Regions from separate parts of the Pseudomonas sp. GW821-FHT03C07 genome, predicted to be linked through region 2. Evidence: predicted binding sites of a transcription regulator. Region 2 holds the regulator's gene; each other region holds the start of a gene.

Region 1 (3,276 bases), on a different contig from region 2:
CCTCAAACGCAAACCCTGGGTCAAGAGTTCCCTGGCCCCCGGCTCCAAGGTGGTGACCGACTACTACAAGGCCGCCGGCCTGACCCGCTACCTCGACGAACTGGGCTTCGCCCTGGTGGGCTATGGCTGCACCACCTGCATCGGCAACTCCGGGCCGTTGCCCGAGCCGATTGAAAAAGCCATTACCCAGTCCGACCTCACTGTCGCCTCGGTGCTGTCCGGCAACCGCAACTTCGAGGGCCGGGTGCATCCGCTGGTGAAGACCAACTGGCTGGCCTCGCCGCCGCTGGTGGTGGCCTACGCCCTGGCCGGCAGCGTGCGCATCGATATCAGCCGCGAGCCGCTGGGTGAAGACCAGGACGGCAAGCCGGTGTACCTGCGGGATATCTGGCCCAGTCAGAAGGAAATCGCCGACGCGGTGGCCCAGGTCGATACCGCCATGTTCCACAAGGAGTATGCCGAAGTCTTCGCTGGCGACGCGCAGTGGCAGGCGATTGCAGTGCCACAGGCCGCCACCTATGTCTGGCAGAAGGATTCGACCTATATCCAGCATCCACCGTTCTTCGACGATATTGCCGGGCCTCTGCCGGTCATCGAAGATATCCAGGGCGCACGGGTACTGGCCCTGCTCGGCGACTCGGTGACCACCGACCACATCTCCCCCGCCGGCAATATCAAGGCCGACAGCCCGGCCGGCCGTTATCTGCGCGAACAAGGCGTGGAGCCGCGGGACTTCAACTCCTACGGCTCACGTCGCGGCAATCACCAAGTGATGATGCGCGGCACCTTCGCCAATATCCGCATCCGCAATGAAATGCTCGGCGGCGAGGAAGGTGGCAATACTCTCCATGTACCGTCCGGCGAGAAGCTGCCGATCTATGACGCGGCCATGCGCTATCAGCGCGAAGGGACACCACTGGTGGTGATTGCCGGCCAGGAGTACGGCACCGGCTCGAGCCGTGACTGGGCCGCCAAGGGCACCAACCTGCTGGGGGTCAAGGCGGTGATCGCCGAGAGTTTCGAGCGTATCCACCGTTCCAACCTGGTGGGCATGGGCGTGCTGCCGTTGCAGTTCAAGCTCGACCAGAACCGCAAGAGCCTGCAGCTCACCGGCAAGGAAACCTTGAATATCAGCGGGCTGAGCGGCGCCGACCTGCAACCGCGAATGAACCTGACGCTGACCCTGACCCGTGAGGACGGCAGCCAGGAGAAAATCGAGGTGCTGTGCCGGATCGATACCTTGAACGAAGTGGAATACTTCAAGGCCGGGGGGATTCTGCATTATGTCTTGCGGCAGTTGATCGCGTCCTGATCGGCGCACCGCAAGTCGTCTGATAAAGCACCGGCCCCGGCCGGTGCTTTTATGTGGGGGGGACAAGTGTGGTACTCAGGTGCCAATTAAACTCAACGAAATAAGGCGCTACTTTTCGTACACTGCTAGGCTCCAGCCACTGTTGCTGCAAGCCATTCACCTTGAGGTCAAGTCCGCGAACAGTAAGATGCGAGCCGCCCCTCAGTGTTGAAAACCATATTCAATATTTCCCCAACCCTGCCGATATATCGTCAAAGCCTTGCGGATAGAGAAACCATGCGTAATAACCAACCCATAACCCAACGCGAACGCACCTTCCCCGCTCAGCAACGGTTGATTTCCACTACCGACGCCAAAGGCGTGATCACCTACTGCAACGACGCTTTTGTCGAGATCAGTGGCTTTTCCCGCGAAGAACTGATCCGCGCACCGCACAACCTGGTGCGGCACCCGGACGTTCCGGCGGCGGTGTTTGCGCATATGTGGAACACTCTGAAACAAGGCCTGCCATGGATGGGCATTGTCAAGAACCGCTGCAAGACCGGTGACCATTACTGGGTCAACGCCTATGTGACGCCGATTTTCGACGGCAACCAGGTGATCGGCTACGAGTCGGTGCGGGTCAAACCCAGCGCCGAGCAGATCCGCCGCGCCGAGGCGCTGTACCAGCGCATCAACCAGGGCAAGTCGGCCGTGCCGCAGCGCGACAAGTGGCTGCCGGTGCTGCAGGACTGGCTGCCGTTCATCCTGGTCAGCCAGGTCAGCTTCCTGATCGGTGTCTGGCTCAACTCCTACTGGGGCTTCGCCCTCGCCGCGGCGGTCTCGGTACCGCTCGGCCTGTTGGGCCTGGGCTGGCAGCAGCGCGGCCTCAAGCGCCTGTTGCTCCTGGCCGAACAGACCACCTCCGACCCGCTGATCGCGCAAATGTACACCGACAGCCGTGGTGCCCAGGCCCGCCTGGAAATGTCCATCCTCAGCCAGGAAGCACGCCTGAAAACCTGCCTGACGCGCTTGCAGGACACCGCCGAGCACCTGACCAACCAGGCGAAGAAGTCCGACGAACTGGCGCAGAAAAGCTCCACCGGTCTGGATCGTCAGCGCCAGGAAACCGAGCAAGTGGCCACCGCCGTCAATCAGATGGCCGCCACCACCCAGGAAGTCGCCAGCCACGTCCAGCGCACGGCCGATGCCACCCAGGAAGCCAATCGCCTGACCAGTCGCGGCCGCGATATCGCCGGCGAAACCCGCGAGGCCATCGAACGCCTGTCGGTGGTGGTCGGCGAGACCGGCAGCACGGTCACGCAACTGGCCAAGGACAGCGACGAGATCGGCGGCGTGGTCGATGTGATCAAGGGCATTGCCGACCAGACCAACCTGCTGGCCTTGAACGCGGCCATTGAAGCGGCCCGCGCCGGGGAAATGGGTCGTGGTTTCGCGGTGGTCGCCGATGAAGTGCGTCAACTGGCGCAACGCACCAGCGAATCCACCGGCCAGATCCACGCCCTGATCGCCAAGCTGCAACAGACCGCCGGCAACGCCGTGCAAACCATGGACGCCGGCCACCGCCAGGCCCAGGAAGGCGTGGCTCGGGTCATGGAAGCCGACGCGGCGCTGGTGGGGATCAGCGAAGCAGTGGCCAATATCACCGACATGACCACCCAGATCGCCGCCGCCACCGAAGAGCAAAGCTCGGTGGCCGAAGAGATCAGCCGCAATATCAGCACCATCGCGCAACTGGCCGACCAGACCTCGGAACAGGCGCACGACTCGGCGCACTTGAGCGAAGAGCTGACTCGCACGGCCAATACGCAGTATTCATTGGTGGAGCGCTTTAACCGATAATTATTAAAACGTCCTGAAAAACCCGATGATTAATAGTCATCGGGTTTTTTATTATCCAAAGAAAAGTTAATCAACTCTTTTTTTAAAGTAAGAAACTTCCTAAAGCCTATAAGCCTCTCACT
Region 2 (3,276 bases):
TCGACCAGTTGTTCGGACAGTTGCTCCAGAATCTCGCCGGCCTCAACCAGAAAATCCTGAAGGATCTCTTCATCGGCGCCGAAGCTCATGTGTTTGGGTGCTCCTAGAATCCAAGACTGGAAAGCAAATCGTCGACATCGTCCTGACCGGACATAACGTCTTCACGTTTATCGGCATGAATCTGCGGACCTACACCCTTGGCCAACTCATTTTGCGGATCTTTTTCGGCAAGGATGGCATCGTGATCATGCTCGATACCGGCAAAACGGTCGACCTGGCTGGCCATCAGCACCAGTTTGAGCAGGTTGCTTTCCACTTCGGTGACCATTTGGGTCACGCGCTTGATCACCTGACCGGTAAGGTCCTGGTAATCCTGGGCCAGCAGAATATCGTTCAGCTCGCTCGACACCGCGCGGGTTTCCTGCTCGCTGCGGGACAGGAACGTCTCGACCCGCCGCGCCAACTCGCGAAACTCCTGGGCACCGACTTCGCGCCGCATGAAACGGCTCCAGTCAGCGCCCAAGGCCTTGGCCTCCACGTTCAGGCCAGTGACCCTCGGGGTCGCACTCTCCACCAGGTCCATGGTGCGGTTGGCCGCGGCTTCCGTCAGCCTGACCACATAGGACAGGCGCTCGGTGGCGTCGGTGATCTGCGAGACTTCCTCGGCCTGCGGCATATGCGGGTCGATCTGGAAGTTGACAATAGCGCTGTGCAATTCGCGGGTGAGCTTGCCGACTTCCAGGTACAGGCCACGGTCACGGGTCTGATTCAGCTCATGGATCATTTGCACCGCGTCGCCAAATCGACCTTTTTCAAGGCTGTCGACCAGTTCGCGGGCATGTTTTTTCAGGGTTAGTTCAAAATCACCCAGTGAAGATTCGTTGTGCTCCATAGCGCCCCCGTGGTGGACTTCATCAGCCGATGCGTTCGAAGATTTTCTCGATCTTCTCTTTCAACGCCTGGGCCGTGAATGGTTTGACCACATAGCCGTTTACACCGGCCTGGGCAGCTTCGATGATCTGCTCGCGCTTGGCTTCGGCCGTGACCATCAACACCGGCAGGTGCTTGAGCTTTTCATCGGCACGCACGTGGCGCAGCAGATCGATGCCGGTCATGCCGGGCATGTTCCAGTCAGTGACCAGAAAGTCGATGCTACCGCTGTTGAGGACGGGAATCGCGGTAGTACCGTCGTCCGCCTCAACCGTGTTGGTGAACCCGAGGTCACGCAACAGGTTCTTGATGATCCGCCGCATCGTTGAAAAATCGTCAACGATGAGGATTTTCATGTTCTTGTCCAATTCGACCTCCAAGCAGTCTTAAACGCGTTCAGCACCTGGACGCGCTGTTCAATCAATTCGGCACAGCACTCAACGACTGCATGGAAACCTCATCCGGCCGAGTCTCCCACAGGGCGTCAAACGCCATGTCGGTCTCGTTCGCAGTGTTCCCGCACTGCCTTCAACGCGCTCGCCACTCCCCCAAACGCCCCCGCAAGCGGGCCGCGCACTGGCTGTGTAACTGGCTGACTCGCGATTCGCTGACCCCCAGCACCTCACCAATTTCCTTGAGGTTCAGCTCTTCGTCGTAGTACAGCGCCAACACCAGTCGCTCACGCTCCGGCAAATTGGCAATCGCATCCGCCAGCGCCGCCTGGAAGCGTTCATCTTCCAGATCGCGCGACGGTTCGAGATGAGCACTCGCGCCGTCCTCGTGCAGCCCTTCATGTTCGCCGTCCTGCAACAGGTCGTCGAAACTGAACAGGCGACTGCCCAAGGTATCGTTCAAAATCCCGTAATAATCGTCGAGACTCAATTGGAGTTCGGCTGCAACCTCGTGATCTTTAGCGTCACGGCCGGTTTTTGCTTCAATTGCACGAATTGCGTCACTGACCATGCGTGTATTGCGGTGCACCGAACGCGGTGCCCAGTCACCCTTGCGCACTTCATCAAGCATCGCGCCGCGGATACGGATGCCGGCATAGGTCTCGAAACTGGCACCTTTGCTCGCGTCGTACTTGGTCGAGACCTCCAGCAGACCGATCATCCCGGCCTGGATCAGATCCTCGACCTGAACGCTGGCCGGCAGTCGCGCCAGCAGGTGATAGGCAATACGTTTGACCAAAGGTGCGTAACGCTCGATCAGTTCATACTGGCTGTCACGTGACGACTTGGAATACATGCGATAGCCACTGGCAGTCATAGAACCGGTCCCGCACTCGTTTGATGCACCAGACGCTCGACGAAAAACTCCAGGTGCCCCCGAGGATTGGCAGGGAGCGGCCAGGTGTCGACCTTCTGCGCGATTGCCTTGAACGCCAAGGCGCATTTCGAACGGGGAAATGCCTCATAGACCGCGCGCTGCTTTTGCACGGCCTTGCGTACACACTCGTCATAAGGAACGGCGCCGACGTATTGTAGGGCCACATCCAGGAAACGATCCGTGACCTTGGTCAACTTGGCGAACAGGTTGCGGCCTTCCTGCGGGCTCTGGGCCATGTTGGCCAGTACGCGGAAGCGGTTCATGCCGTAGTCGCGGTTGAGCAGTTTGATCAAGGCGTAGGCGTCGGTGATCGAGGTCGGCTCGTCGCAGACCACCAGCAACACTTCCTGGGCCGCGCGGACGAAGCTGACCACCGACTCGCCAATACCCGCGGCCGTGTCGATCACCAGCACATCGAGGTTGTCGCCGATATCGCTGAATGCCTGGATCAGGCCGGCATGCTGCGCCGGGCTCAGGTGCACCATGCTCTGGGTCCCCGAGGCCGCCGGCACGATGCGAATCCCGCCCGGACCTTGCAACAGTACGTCGCGCAGTTCGCAGCGGCCCTCGACCACGTCGGCCAGGGTGCGTTTGGGGGTCAGGCCGAGCAGGACGTCGACATTCGCCAGCCCCAGATCCGCATCCAGCAGCATGACGCGCCGGCCAAGCTCAGCCAGCGCCAGGGACAAATTCACTGACACGTTGGTCTTCCCGACGCCACCTTTGCCGCCGGTCACCGCGATCACCTGTACGGGATGCATGCTGCCCATGTTCTCTTCTTACCTTGTCTTGCTTAGACGGAAGGCCACATAAGTGGCTGCGCGTTCACTTGTCGGAACAATGCGTGGCAGACCATCGATGTAGGTAATTTGCAACGTCTGAATACTCATCTCAGCCCACCCGCTTCGACGGGCTGTGGTAGATATCAGCGAACATATCGGCCATGGCTTCCTCGCTGGGTTCTTCCTGCATTTGCACACTGACCGCCCTGGACACCAGTTGATGCCGGCGTGGCAG
Region 3 (3,276 bases), on a different contig from region 2:
GCCGAGGGCACCATAGGTGGTGGTGTGGCTATCACCGGCGGCGACTACCATGCCCGGCAGGATAAAGCCCTGCTCCGGGGCGATCACATGCTCGATGCCCTGGCGCTTGTCGAGCACATCGAACAGTTCGATAGCGAAGTCGGCACAGTTTTCGGCCAGGTATGACACCTGCCGCGCACCGCCGGCGTCCGGCATGGCCGCAATGCGCTTGGGCGCGGTGGGGTTCACGTGGTCGACCACGGCCAGCGCGGTTTCGGCGCGCCAGACTCCGCGCTGGGCTTCACGCAGGCCGCTGAAGGCTTGCGGGCTGGTGTATTCGTTGATGACCTGACGGTCGATATACAGCAGGACATGGCCCTGATCATCGAGGCGACACACCGTATGGGAGTCGATGTGCTTGTCGTAGAGGGTTCTTGTTTGAGTCATGGTGGCGCTCGCAGGAATGAAAGTACGCGAGGCTGTCGGATCACGGCGGCAGGCCGACAGACGTCACGGTCATCATAGGCGGCGAGCACGGACCATCAATGGCGGGAGGGTGATGGCTGGGAACATGGATCGTGTTTGATCGGCGCTTGCCTGGCGCAAGCACCTGGCCGATGCAGACGGTCATCAGTGCGACAAGGGTTTCAGACCTTGGTATCGATCGACATGCTCGCGCCGGAACTGGCGAACTGCTGCAGGTTCAGCAACACGTTAATCGCCTTCTTGTATTCCGGGATCATATGATTGGAGAACTGGTCGCTGGAGCTGCCGCTTTGCAGCGTGCTGATCTGGCTGGCGAAATAGTCCAGCGCGTTGAATTTTTCGCCTGGCTTGTTTTTCGTCCCGGCGGTAGCCAGCAGGCCGGCGGTGGTCGTGCTGATCAGGCCATGTTCCTTGAGGATATTGCTGTACTTGGTCAACTGATCCGGGGTGACCGATTTCGGGTCGAAGCCCTTGAACTGCGACTGCAGCTTGTCCTTCTGCATCTGCGTGGTGTCGAGGGCGGTCGGATCCCTCGGGATGTTGTTGAGCACCTGCTTGTTCTTGATTTCCTGCAGGTTGGCGTTCTTCGTATCGGCAGCCTTGCGCTCAAACACGCGAGTACTGAGCGCGGTGGCCCAGGCGACGACTGAACCACTGCTCATACCCGACCTCCGGCCATACGGTCGCGGGAGATGTCACCGTGCTGCTGAGGTCCTTTCAAGGCGAGCATAAGCAGTGTCCTGTCAAAGGTGGAAATAAGAAATGATTCCAGTCATGTAACATGAATGTACAAATATACAATCTTTGTTACAAGACACCCATCGAAAAGATGTACTGCAATTGTGGGTTGGGGCGAAGCCAATACGACGAATAATCCACGCTCTTGGGGACTGCGCAGCCACCCAGCAGACTCACCAGCAACAGAGCGTCCAGAGCACTCAGAAAACGTGGATTCATTGCTTAATCCCCTTCTTGGCATTGCCCAATAGAAAGTCCATGTAAGCCGTCGATTCAGGGAACAAGGCTTTCTCGGTGTGGAACTGCTGCACCATCTGATCGTCCTTGCCAAGGCTGCCGTAGAGCATGCCCAGATGGACGTGATAGCCCGGTAGCGCGGCAATATTGGTGATTGGCACGCCATTGCCCGCCTGACTCAGCGTGGAGCCTCCGCTGACGGCAATCCCGCCCGCCTGGGCCAGCAACGACTGCCAGAACATCGCGTTCGCCAGAATGAACGCCAGCCCGCGCTTGGGTAATCCGCAAAAGTGTTCACGGCTCCCTGGCACTTTCTTGCACGATCGTACCTAAAGCTCGCTTACCCCAAGCCGATAACCGAACGAAGCCCTGACGAGATCAGGCCGACCGAATAATAAAAACCGCTTTGCTAGGACAGCTCCCATGCCCATGTTCCGTACGATCCAAGCCCGCTACACGCTGTTTCTGGTCCTGTTCGTTCTGCTGCTGTTCGTCCTGACCGTGGTCGGGATCAGCCAGTTGGTCGCCCCCACGTTGCGCCAGACCGAAGAACAGGTCGTACTCAACCGCGTGGCCGAAGTGGCCGAGCAGATCAAGGGCGAGTTGAACAAGGTCCAGGCCCAGCAACGCAGCATTACCCAGACCATTCCCCTGCTCGACAGCGACACCATCGACAAGGTCCTGCCCGGCCTGGTGGACCAGTACGGCGAGTTGAAGGTCTTCGGTGGCGGTATCTGGCCCCTGCCCGGTCAGCGCACGCCAGGACGGAACAAGCACAGCACCTTCTGGCATCGCGATGCCAACGGCCAGTTGAAGGTCAATACTTTCTGGAACAGTGCCGAAGCGCCCAACTATTACGAGCAACCCTGGTACAAGGGCGGCATGGCCACCCCACGCGGCCAGTGCGCCTGGGCGGCGGCCTACAAGGATGACGCCAGCCAGGAACCGCGGACCAACTGCGCCATGGCCATCCAGCGCGACGGTGCGCCGTACGGCGTCTCGACCATCGACGTGACCCTGGGTTTCTTCAACGACCTGGTGGCGCGCAAGGAAAAAGACATCGGCGGTGAAATGCTGATTGTCGAAGCCGACGGCAAGATCATCAGCAACAGCAGCCATATCAACAGCCCGGTGGTGCTCAAGAACATCAACGACCTGGCCGGCAACTCGGCCTTCGCCGCACAGGTCAAGACCGCTCTGCAAAACCGTGACGCCGCGTCCCATCGCGTGGAATTCAACAATGACGGCGTGGCCAGCACCTTCTTCATGCGCCCCATCGAAGGCACCCCCTGGTACCTCGCCACGGCCCTGCCGACCCAACTGCTCGCCGCCCAGCGCGATGACGTGCTCAATACCCTGGCCCTGCTGCAGATCCCGATGATTGTGCTGCTGGTGCTGTTGCAGGTGTATGCCATCAGCCAGCTGGTCAACCGCATGCGCGCGCTGAAGACCAATATCGACGCATTGTCCACCGGCGATGCCGACCTGACCCGGCGCATCACCATCCGCGCCGAAGACGAGCTGGGGGCCATCGGCCACTCGGTGAACCGCTTTATCGTCTACCTGCAGAACATGATCGGCGAAGTCACCCAGGCCACCGGCGACATGGCCTCAAGCCTGGACAAGCTGCAACAGACCTCGGCCCATACCAACCAGATCCTCACCCGCCACGCCTCGGAAACCGAACAGACGGTCACCGCCATCACCGAGATGAGTGCCACCGCCGACACCGTGGCGCAGAACGCCGCCGAAACCGCCGCCTTCACCCAGCGCGCCAACGAACATGCCGACCGTTCGCGGGTGGTGGTGGGCGAGGCGTCCAATAGCGTGATCGCC

Evidence for each region. The regulator FliA, encoded in region 2, starts transcription of late flagellar genes. The targets are predictions, from matches to a motif close to CTAAAGTTTNNNNNNNNNNNGCCGNTAA.
Region 1: a site for FliA is predicted at 1,532-1,559, ahead of AC07VG_RS16630 (methyl-accepting chemotaxis protein). Genes of this name have one in related genera too.
Region 3: a site for FliA is predicted at 1,770-1,797, ahead of AC07VG_RS25485 (methyl-accepting chemotaxis protein). Genes of this name have one in related genera too.

The regions. Positions count from the first base shown of each region.
Region 1 is NZ_JBWKUQ010000007.1:265,500-268,775, reverse strand. It holds gene acnA (aconitate hydratase AcnA) at 1-1,312, shown strand, start outside; gene AC07VG_RS16630 (methyl-accepting chemotaxis protein) at 1,589-3,154, shown strand.
Region 2 is NZ_JBWKUQ010000003.1:100,254-103,529, forward strand. It holds gene AC07VG_RS06615 (chemotaxis protein CheA) at 1-89, opposite strand, end outside; gene AC07VG_RS06620 (protein phosphatase CheZ) at 104-892, opposite strand; gene AC07VG_RS06625 (chemotaxis response regulator CheY) at 915-1,286, opposite strand; gene fliA (RNA polymerase sigma factor FliA) at 1,459-2,199, opposite strand; gene fleN (flagellar synthesis regulator FleN) at 2,196-3,029, opposite strand; gene flhF (flagellar biosynthesis GTPase FlhF) at 3,151-3,276, opposite strand, start outside.
Region 3 is NZ_JBWKUQ010000016.1:123,806-127,081, reverse strand. It holds gene leuC (3-isopropylmalate dehydratase large subunit) at 1-426, opposite strand, end outside; gene AC07VG_RS25495 (hypothetical protein) at 627-1,127, opposite strand; gene AC07VG_RS25490 (DUF4810 domain-containing protein) at 1,419-1,751, opposite strand; gene AC07VG_RS25485 (methyl-accepting chemotaxis protein) at 1,864-3,276, shown strand, end outside.